Regions from separate parts of the Mesorhizobium sp. M1365 genome, predicted to be linked through region 2. Evidence: predicted binding sites of a transcription regulator. Region 2 holds the regulator's gene; the other holds the start of a gene.
The links. Region 2 encodes PhoB, which activates phosphate uptake and scavenging genes when phosphate is short. Its sites were predicted from a motif close to TGTCATNNANCTGTCAT; they were not measured.
Positions count from the first base shown of each region.

Region 1 (5,157 bases), on a different contig from region 2:
CACATTGTCTACGCCAACAAGGTTTTCGCCGACCTTGTCGAAACCGACCAGCGCGACCTTGCCGGCAAGACCCTGGCCGAACTAGGCATCGATGTCGGCATCGTCCCCGACGCCGCGTTTTCCGACCATGAATGCCTGAGTTCCACCGACGTCGCCATTCGCACGCCGGACGGCCCACGCTGGTTCTCTTGGATCGAGCTGTCGGTGCGCGACAAGGACAGCGGCGCCGTTTCGCATCGCGCCATCGCCCGCGACATCACCGCTCGCAAGCGCGCCGAATCCTCGCTGATCACCGCCCGCGAGCGGGCCGAATATGCGAGCCAGGCCAAATCGCGCTTCCTCGCCACCGTCAGCCACGAGATCCGCACGCCGATGAACGGCATCATGGGCATGGCCCGGCTTCTCGCCGACACCAGCCTTTCGCCCGAGCAGCGGACCTATGTCGGCGCCATCTCGACCTCGGCCAGCGCGCTGCTGGCGCTGATCGAGGACCTGCTCGACTACTCCAAGATCGAGGCCGGCCGCTTCGATCCCGAACCGCAGCCGATGTCGGTGCGCGAGATCGCCGACAATGTCATCGAGCTTTTGGCGGCGCGGGCTTTTGCCAAGGATATCGGCCTCGGCTGTCATGTCGAACCCGACGTGCCGCAGCTGATCACCGCCGACCCCGGCAGGGTCAGGCAGGTGCTGCTCAATCTCATCGGCAACGCCGTCAAGTTCACCGACAGCGGCGGCGTCCTGGCAAGCATCGCCCGCGTCCGCACCGAAACCACCGACCGCATCCGCTTCACCATCACCGACACCGGCCCCGGTCTACGCGAGGAGGACATGGAGCGCATATTCGAGGACTTCGAACAGGCTGACGGCACCTCGACCCGTGCGCATGGCGGTGCCGGCCTCGGTCTCGCCATTTCCAAGCGCCTGGTGACCGCCATGGGCGGCACTATCTCTGTGTCAAGCCGGCTTGGCCAGGGGTCCGAATTCGTCTTCGAGATTCCCGCTATTTCCGCCGTCGAGGCGCCGCAGATCCGCCAGGACGCGCTGTCGGGCCGGCATGCCGTGATCGTGTCGAAGAACCTGGTCGAGGCCGAAGCCCTCGCCCGCACCATTCGCGCCAATGGCGGCACGGTCGATCTGGCCACCGCCGCCGCCCAGGCCACCCCTTTCGCCGAGAGCTGCGACGTGCTGCTGATCGATGCTGCCATGGAGCAAAGCGACGGCAGGCTGCTCAGGCGCCTGCGCCAGAGCGGATTTGCCGATTGCGAGGCAGTGACGCTGATTGCACCGACCGACCGTGGCATGCTTGGCGAGTTCCGTGCCAATGGTTACGCCACCTTCCTTGCGAGGCCGGTGCGCGGCGAGACATTGCTGCGCGTGCTTTTGACCAGCCACGCGCCGGTCATCGCCGAGCCGCAACTGCAAAGGCGCGGCGCGCAGGCGGGGCACGCCATTGGCGCCCGCCAGCAGGGCCTGTCGGTGCTGATCGCCGAGGACAACGACATCAACGCCATGCTGGCCCGCGCCACGCTGCTGAAGGCCGGGCATCGCGTGAAAGTGGTCGGCAACGGCAAGGCCGCCGTCGAGGCGGTCATCAGCACCGGCCACAAGCACCGTTACGACGTGGTGCTGATGGACTTGCATATGCCTGTCATGGACGGCCTGGACGCCATCGCCGCCATCCGCCGCCATGAGGAGGAGACCGCGGTGCCGCCAGTGCCGATCATGGTGCTGTCGGCCGACAGCCAGGAAAAGACCCGCCACGCCGTGCTCGCTCACGGTGCCAGCGGCTTCGTCACCAAGCCGCTCGACCCCGATGCCCTGGTTCATGCGGTCGAAGGGCAAGCGGCCGCCTGAGGCACAACATAGACGGTTGATAGATTGCCCAGCCGACGAAGTATTGCCCGCAGAGCCGTATCACGGTACTGTCACAATCCTGTTGCACCTACACCGTATCCCCGTGCCAAGAGGGATGGCTCGAAGGAGAATCACTCGTGCATACAGTCATGCCGGAATGTGATGCTCGGCCGAACGCCAGCGGGCCTTTGCTCGTCGGCCGGAACGCCGATGCCGTCATAAAAGGCGCATCGCTCGGCCGCATCGGCAATCTCGAAGTGCGGCTCGCCCGCAACGAGGCCGAGATCGCTGCCGCGCAGGAAGTGCGCTACCGGGTGTTCTACGACGAGCTTGGTGCCAGGAAGGACCTGTTCCAGATGCAGGACCGCCGCGATGCCGATCGCTTCGATCCCCTCTGCGATCATCTGCTGGTCTTCGATACTTCGCTTTCCGGCCCCGAGCATCGCCGCATCGTCGGCACCTACCGCCTGCTGCGGCAGGAGATTGCCGCGGCCGCCGGCGGCTTCTATTCCGAAGGTGAATTCGAGCTGACCAAGCTCATCGCGCGGCATCCCGGCCAGCGCTTCCTCGAGCTCGGCCGCTCCTGCGTTCTGCCGGAATACCGCTCGAAGCGCACCATCGAGGCGCTGTGGCAAGGCATATGGGCCTACATCAACCATTACGGCATCGGCGTGATGACCGGCTGCGCGTCGTTCCACGGCACCGTGCCTGCGGCACATGCCGAGGCGCTGACCTATCTTGCCCACCACTGCCGGACGAATTCATCCTGGGACGTGCGCGCCGTCGCCGGGCGCTATTGTTCCATGGATCTGATGCCGATCGAGGCCGTCAACACCAAGGCGGCGATCGCGGCGATGCCGCCGCTGGTCAAGGGCTATCTGCGCGTCGGCGCGCGCATTGGCGACGGTTGTGTCATCGACCGTGAATTCTCGACGGTCGACGTGTTCGTGGTGATGCCGGTCAAGGAGATCGGTGCCCGCTACGTCAATTATTATGGTGGAGAAGCGCAGCGGTTTGCGGCCTGAATAGGGCAGTAGGGGAGTAGGCGGAGAGAAGGCAAGGGCCCGAGTAGGCAATTGCTCTACTTTACCCGACGTAGCGCTATTCCCTACTCCCGTACTGCCCTATTCCCCTACTCCCCTAACTTACGCATCTTTCTCAGCCTGCTCGTTGACCGGCCCCGGCTCCACCGGCGCTTCGCTTGCGACATGCTTGGGGCCGCCCTTGGCGACGCCGACCATGGCCGGCCGCAGCACACGCTCGCCGATCGAATAGCCGGGCTGCACGACCTGCACGACCGTGTTGGCCGGTACGTCGGGATTGGGCACCTCGAACATCGCCTGGTGGAAATTCGGATCGAATTTCTCGCCCTCGGGCTCAAGCTTCTTCACGCCGTGGCGTTCCAGCGCCGACAGCATGGCGCGCTCGGTGATCTCGACGCCGTCGATCAGCGCCTTGAAGCCGGCATCGCCCGACGCCTTGGCCTCCTCCGGGATGGCATCCAGCGCACGGCGCAGATTGTCTGACACCGAAAGCATGTCGCGGGCAAAATTGGCAACCGCATAGGCGCGCGCATCGTGGACGTCCCGCGCGGTACGGCGGCGCAAATTCTCCATGTCGGCCGCGACGCGCAGCGCGCGATCCTTCAGCTCTTCGTTTTCCTTCAGAAGCCGCACAAGCGCCTCATAGTCGCCGTCGACGCCACCTTCCCTTGGCTCCGCGGCAGCCTCGGTCTTCTCGGCTTCATCGGGCGCGCGTTCGTCTTTTGCCTGGTCGCTCATCGCCGTTTCCCGTCATTTTCGAATGGTGTGGATTTGCGCCCGATATCGAGGTTTAGCGGCCAAAAATCAAGGGGCAAGCGATACTGCAGCCGCTGTCGCTGCTTGATGGCGGACGGCGCAGACCTTTCGATTTTAATTCAAACTTTACCGTACCCGACGGCTTTGCTTGCCGGGACACTACAATGCGGGAACCATTCCTCCCTTGGAAGAGTTTCGAAGCCGACACAGGATTTTGGATGATGCCCCGCAGGAATGGCGAAAAACGCGACGGGCTCGCCGCCGATATCCGGCGCCAGCTCGGCACCGAGGCGACCAAGCGCTTTCTGCGCACCTTACCGGCCTTCCGCACGGAGTCCGATATTCCCGACCGTCTGAAGGAATTGCTCGACCGCCTGGACGGCGTCGAAGCCAAGGTGGTCGCAGGCGGGCGCCGTCGGTAGACACCGTCGCCAGCAACGCGACCTGCGATTGCGGCCGCAATTCCTCGCCATCGCGCGACATTTACCCGCAGTAACTTTGCGTGATCTCCGCCTTGCGGCAGCGCGCCGCTCCGCCTATGTTTCATGATGAACATGATTTCCCCCGAAGCTGTGGCAAACAGCAAGCGCGCCTGGTTGAAGATCCTGTCGCGCTATAAAAAGCCCGACAGGCGTCGCAGCGCCGTCGAACTCGCCATCACCCTCATCCCCTTCGCCACGCTGTGGGCACTGTCCTCGGCCGCTTATGCCTATGGCCATTGGTGGGGTCTGGTCCTCATCCTTCCGGCAGCCGGCTTTCTGGTGCGTATCTTCATGATCCAGCACGATTGCGGCCACGGCTCCTTCTTTGCCAACCGCTATGCCGACGACTGGATCGGCCGCGTGCTTGGCGTGTTGACGCTGACGCCCTACGATTGCTGGCGCCGCGCCCACGCAACCCATCACGCCAGCGCCGGCAATCTCGACGAGCGCGGCACCGGCGACATCAAGACACTGACGGTCGCTGAATATCGGCAACTGTCATGGCGGGGCCGGCTCGCCTATCGCCTCTATCGTCATCCGCTGGTGATGTTTGGCCTTGGCCCGATATGGATCTTCATTTTCGAGCAGAGACTGCCCTTGGGCATGATGCGGGGCGGTTTCACCCCCTGGGTGTCGTCGATGTCGACCAATCTCGCCATCGCGGTCATCGCCGCGCTGCTCATCTGGTTCGTTGGCCCCGGCGCGTTCCTGGTCGTGCATTTGCCGATCGTCATCCTCGCCGGATCGGCCGGCATCTGGCTGTTTTATGTCCAGCATCAGTTCGAGGAGACGGAGTGGACAAAGGACTCCGAGTGGGAATTCCAGCACGCTGCCCTGCACGGTTCGTCCTATTACGACCTGCCGCCGGTGCTGAACTGGATCACCGGCAATATCGGCGTCCACCACGTGCATCACCTCTCGGCCAAGGTGCCATGCTACCGGCTTCCGGAAGTGTTGAGGGACTATCCGGAGCTGCGTGAGATCGGCCGCGTCACACTCCTCGACAGCCTGCGCTGCGTCAA
Region 1 is NZ_JAMYLG010000003.1:350,604-355,760, forward strand. It holds gene NKH04_RS05930 (PAS domain-containing hybrid sensor histidine kinase/response regulator) at 1-1,854, shown strand, start outside; gene olsB (l-ornithine N(alpha)-acyltransferase) at 2,004-2,879, shown strand; gene grpE (nucleotide exchange factor GrpE) at 3,000-3,635, opposite strand; gene NKH04_RS05945 (hypothetical protein) at 3,872-4,075, shown strand; gene NKH04_RS05950 (fatty acid desaturase) at 4,202-5,157, shown strand, end outside.
Region 1: a site for PhoB is predicted at 1,924-1,940, ahead of olsB (l-ornithine N(alpha)-acyltransferase). Genes of this name have one in related genera too.

Region 2 (5,157 bases):
AAAATTTGGCGCACTGGCGCCGATCTACGGCACGCTGGTGACGGCGGCCATTGCCATCCTGATCGCGGTTCCGATCGGCATCGGCATTGCAATCTTTCTCACCGAGCTCTGCCCGCGCCCGCTCAGGCGTCCTATCGGCATAGCGGTCGAGCTGTTGGCCGGCATTCCTTCGATCATCTACGGCATCTGGGGCCTGTTCGTGTTCGCGCCGTTCCTGCAGACGACGATACAGCCCTTCATCATCAACATCTTCCACGGCGTGCCGGGACTATCCAGCCTTTTCGCCGGCCCTCCTTACGGCATCGGCCTTCTGACCTCGGCGCTGATCCTCGCCATCATGGTGCTGCCCTTCATCACCTCGATCACCAAGGACGTCTTCGATACGGTGCCGGCGGTGCTGAAGGAATCGGCCTATGGCATCGGTTGCACGACCTGGGAAGTGACCCGGCGCGTGGTCATTCCCTATACCCGCATCGGTATCATGGGCGGCGTCATGCTTGGCCTCGGCCGGGCACTCGGCGAAACCATGGCGGTGACTTTCGTCATCGGCAACGCACATCGCATCAGTGCCTCCCTGTTCGCGCCGGGCACGACGATCTCGGCGACCATCGCCAATGAATTCACCGAGGCCGACGGCGACCTCTACACCTCCTCGCTGGTTTCGCTCGGCCTGATCCTCTTCGTCATCACCTTCCTGATCCTCGCCGCCGCCCGCTATATGCTGATGCGGATCGACGCCCGTACGGGAGCCTGACCGATGTCGACATCCTCATCGCTCCACAGCCGCCGCAAAGCCAGGAATTCGGTGATGATGGCGCTTTGCGTCGTCGCCGCCGGCATCGGGCTTGCCTGGCTGGCGCTCATTCTCGGCGCGTTGGTCTATAAGGGCACAGCCGGGCTTTCGCTCGCGGTCTTCACCGAGATGACGCCACCACCGGGCGAGGCCGGCGGCTTGCTCAATGCCATCACGGGCAGCCTGCTGATGACGATCATCGCCGTTGTCGTCGGCACGCCGATCGGCGTGCTGGCGGGAACCTACATGGCCGAGTATGGACGCTTTTCGCGCATCACCACCGTCGTCCGCTTCATCAACGACATCCTGTTGTCGGCGCCGTCGATCATCATAGGCTTGTTTGTCTATGAGCTGATGGTGCGGCCAATGGGACATTTCTCGGCCATTGCCGGCGCCGTTGCGCTTGCCATCCTGGTCATTCCGGTGGTCGTGCGCACCACTGAAGACATGCTCAACCTGGTGCCGAACGCGTTGCGTGAAGCCGGTGCCGCGATCGGCGCGCCACGCTGGGTGGTGATCCGTTCGGTCGCCTACCGCGCCGCATTGTCCGGCATCGTCACCGGCATATTGCTGGCGATAGCACGCATTTCCGGCGAGACGGCGCCGCTGCTCTTCACCGCGCTCAACAACCAGTTCTGGAGCAGCAATATCAACGCGCCGATGGCCAGCCTGCCGGTGACCATCTTCCAGTTCGCTCTCAGCCCTTACGAGGAATGGCAGCAACTGGCGTGGACCGGCGCACTCATAATCACCCTGACGGTTCTGGGCTTGAGCATCCTCGCCCGCAGCCTTACCGGACGCAGAGAGGACAGATGACACAGATGTTGTCCCCAGACATGACGATGGCCGAAACGGTCGCCGAGAAGACGAAGATCGAGGTCAAGAACCTCAACTTCTACTACGGCCAGAGCAAGGCGCTGAAGGACATCAGCCTGTCGCTGCCCGAGCGCAGCGTCACGGCCTTCATCGGCCCTTCGGGCTGCGGGAAATCGACGCTGCTGCGTGTGTTCAACCGCATCTATGAGCTCTACCCAAAACAGACGGCCGAGGGCCAGGTGCTGCTCGACGGCAAGAACATTCTCGACCGGTCGCAGGATCTCAACCTCCTCAGGACCAAGATCGGCATGGTGTTCCAGAAGCCGACGCCGTTCCCGATGTCGATCTACGAGAACATCGCCTTCGGCGTCAGGCTCTACGAGAACCTCGGCAAGTCCGAGATGGACGGCCGCGTCGAACAGGCGTTGAAGCGCGCCGCGCTGTGGAGCGAGGTCAAGGACAAGCTCAACGCCAGCGGCTTGAGCCTGTCCGGCGGCCAGCAGCAGCGGCTCTGTATCGCCCGCACCGTGGCGGTGAAGCCGGAAGTCATTCTGCTCGACGAACCGGCTTCGGCGCTCGACCCGCTGTCGACTGCCAAGATCGAGGAACTGATCGACGAATTGCAAGCCGACTACACGATCGTCATCGTCACCCACAACATGCAGCAGGCGGCGCGCGTGTCGCGCCAGACGGCGTTCATGTATCTGGGTGAACTGGTCGAGTTCGACCGGACCGAGAAGATATTCACGTCGCCCCGCGAGAAGCGCACGCAGGACTACATCACTGGCCGCTTCGGCTGAGCCGTTCCGATCATGCATATGAGGACAGGACCATGGGCGAACACACAGTCGCTTCTTTCGACGAGGATCTCGAGCAGATCAGCAAGCTGATCCGCGACATGGCCGACCTCGCCGGTTCGATGGTCGGCGGGGCAACCAAGGCGCTGTTGAATTCCGACAACGTGCTGGCGCAACGCGTCGTTTCCGACGACGCCATCATGGATGCGCGTCAACGCGAACTGGACGACCGCGCCATCACCCTGATCGCCAAACGCCAGCCGATGGCCCACGATCTTCGCCATGTGGTCGGAGCGATCCGCATGGCGGGCGACCTCGAACGCATCGGCGACCTTGCCAAGAATATCGCCAAGCGCGTGAGTGCGGTCGGCCTCAGCGCCACGCCGCGGGACCTGTCGCATTCCATCGACGCGATGGCGCAGCTGGTTCTCATCCAGGTGCAGGGTGTCATCGAGGAATATGCTGCAGGCGATGCGGCCGCGTTGGCCAAGCTTCGTGCCGCCGACGAGCGCATCGACGTTAAATACACGTCCGTGTTCCGCGAGCTGTTGACCTACATGATGGAAGATCCGCGCAACATCACCGCTTGCACGCACCTGCTGTTCTGCGCCAAGAATCTGGAGCGGATCGGCGACCATGTCACCAACATCGCCGAAAATGCGTATTATGTGCTGACCGGCGAGCAATTGCCGGTCAATCGTCCGAAGCAGGACGAAACGACAATGTCCGCACCGGTGACATGATGGGGGTGCCCAGCCGATGATCGCACCACGCATAATGGTGGTGGAGGACGAGGAGCCGTTGGGTGTGCTGCTCCGCTACAATCTCGAATCCGAAGGCTACCAGGTCGAGGTGGTGACACGCGGCGACGAAGCCGAGATCCGTTTGCAGGAGAATGTGCCCGACCTTTTGGTGCTCGACTGGATGATACCAGCGGTTTCCGGCATCGAGCTCTGTCGTCGGTTGCGGGTGCGCCCCGAAACCGAGCGGCTGCCGATCATCATGCTGACCGCGCGCGGCGAGGAGAGCGACCGGGTGCGCGGTCTTTCGACCGGCGCCGACGACTATCTGGTCAAGCCGTTTTCGACACCGGAATTCATGGCCAGGGTCAAGGCGCTGCTGCGGCGCGCCAAGCCGGAAGTGCTGTCCAGCGTGCTGAAGGTCGGCGACATCGTGCTCGATCGCGAATCGCACAGGGTCTATCGCAAGAAGAGCGAAATCAGGCTCGGGCCGACCGAATTCCGGCTGCTCGAGTTCATGATGCGGCATCCGGGCCGTGTCTTCTCGCGCAGCCAGTTACTCGATAATGTCTGGGGGGAGACAATCTACATCGACGAACGCACCGTCGACGTGCATGTCGGGCGGCTGCGCAAAGCCGTCAACAACGGCCGGATGCCGGATGTCATCCGCACCATCCGCGGCGCCGGCTATGCGATCAGGGAAGATTGACCCGCCTGGTCAGGCTACGTTCTTTCTGACGCTGGGCCTCATTTGCGCGCCCGGCGCGAAAATCTCCTGGTCGACGAAGCTTAACGCCCGCATCGCGCAGCCTTCGCGGATCAGAGGCAATTCGTTCGGCTCTGTATCGAAGGAGATCGAGCCTGAATGCTGGCCGCCGGCGGTCTGGGCGATTGCCTTCCGCAAGGCCGGCTCGATCAGATCGAAGGCGGCGGCACTGGCGCCGACCATCGCGACCGGTGCCGGATCGATCAGCGCGAACAGCGAGCCGAGACCGAAACCCAGCGCTTCGCCGGCCTTGCGGTAGGCCTCGCGTTCCGGCCCATCTTTCTCGCGCGCCCGGGCCGCCAGTGCGCGCATGTCGGCGTCGCTGACGTCGGCGACCGGTTCGCTGTCTTCGCTCATCTGCCTGGCGTTGCGCCAGATGGCGTAGTTGCCGGCATACGCCTCGATGCAGCCGCGCCGCCCGCAACGGCAGAGCGCGCCGCCCGGACGATGGATCATGTGGCCAAATTCGCCGCCCGAGGAATGCGTCCCGGTGAACAGTTCGCCCTTCAGCACCAGCCCCATGCCGATGCCATGCGAAAGCAGGATGGCGATGAAGTCATCGCGATAGCGATCCGGATTGCGCCAGCGCAAAGCCACCGCCATCATGTTGCAGTCGTTCTCCACCGTTGCCGGGATGCCGAATTCGTCCTCCAGCATGTCGGCAAAGGCGATGTCGGTCTGCGGCGTGATCGGCGACCACAGCATGGCGCGTGCAGGGGAGTCGGTAATGCCCTGAATCGCCAGGGCGATGCGGGCGACACTGCGGACGTCAAGATCTGGATCCTGCAGCCGGCGCCGGACGATGGCCATGCATTCACGGATCAGCTCGTCGCGCGGCATAGTCAGCGTGTCCAGCCGGCGCTGTTCCTCGGCGACCACCTGTCCCGTGTAGTCGATAATGGCGGCCGAAAGGAAATTCAGCGACAACACCACGGTCAGCACCGCCGCCGCTTCCGGGTTGAGGGCGAGGCCGACTTGCGGACGACCGCGTTTCAACGAAACGGGCTCACTTGGCTTGCTCTCGGCGAGGATGCCTTCCCGTATCAGGTCGGAAGAAATCGCCGATATGGTCGAATGACTGAGGCCGGTGGTAGCTGCGATCTCAGTACGCGATGGCTGGCCGGCCCGGCGCACCGCCGAGATCACCATCGCCCGGTTGCGCCGGCGCAAATCGTCATGGCGGATTCCGACCGACATTGTTTTGCTTTCCTCCCGGTTGCCGCGGCCGCTCATGAACCGGAAGCC
Region 2 is NZ_JAMYLG010000002.1:252,821-257,977, forward strand. It holds gene pstC (phosphate ABC transporter permease subunit PstC) at 1-754, shown strand, start outside; gene pstA (phosphate ABC transporter permease PstA) at 758-1,609, shown strand; gene pstB (phosphate ABC transporter ATP-binding protein PstB) at 1,606-2,409, shown strand; gene phoU (phosphate signaling complex protein PhoU) at 2,442-3,149, shown strand; gene phoB (phosphate regulon transcriptional regulator PhoB) at 3,166-3,855, shown strand; gene NKH04_RS03410 (ROK family protein) at 3,865-5,109, opposite strand.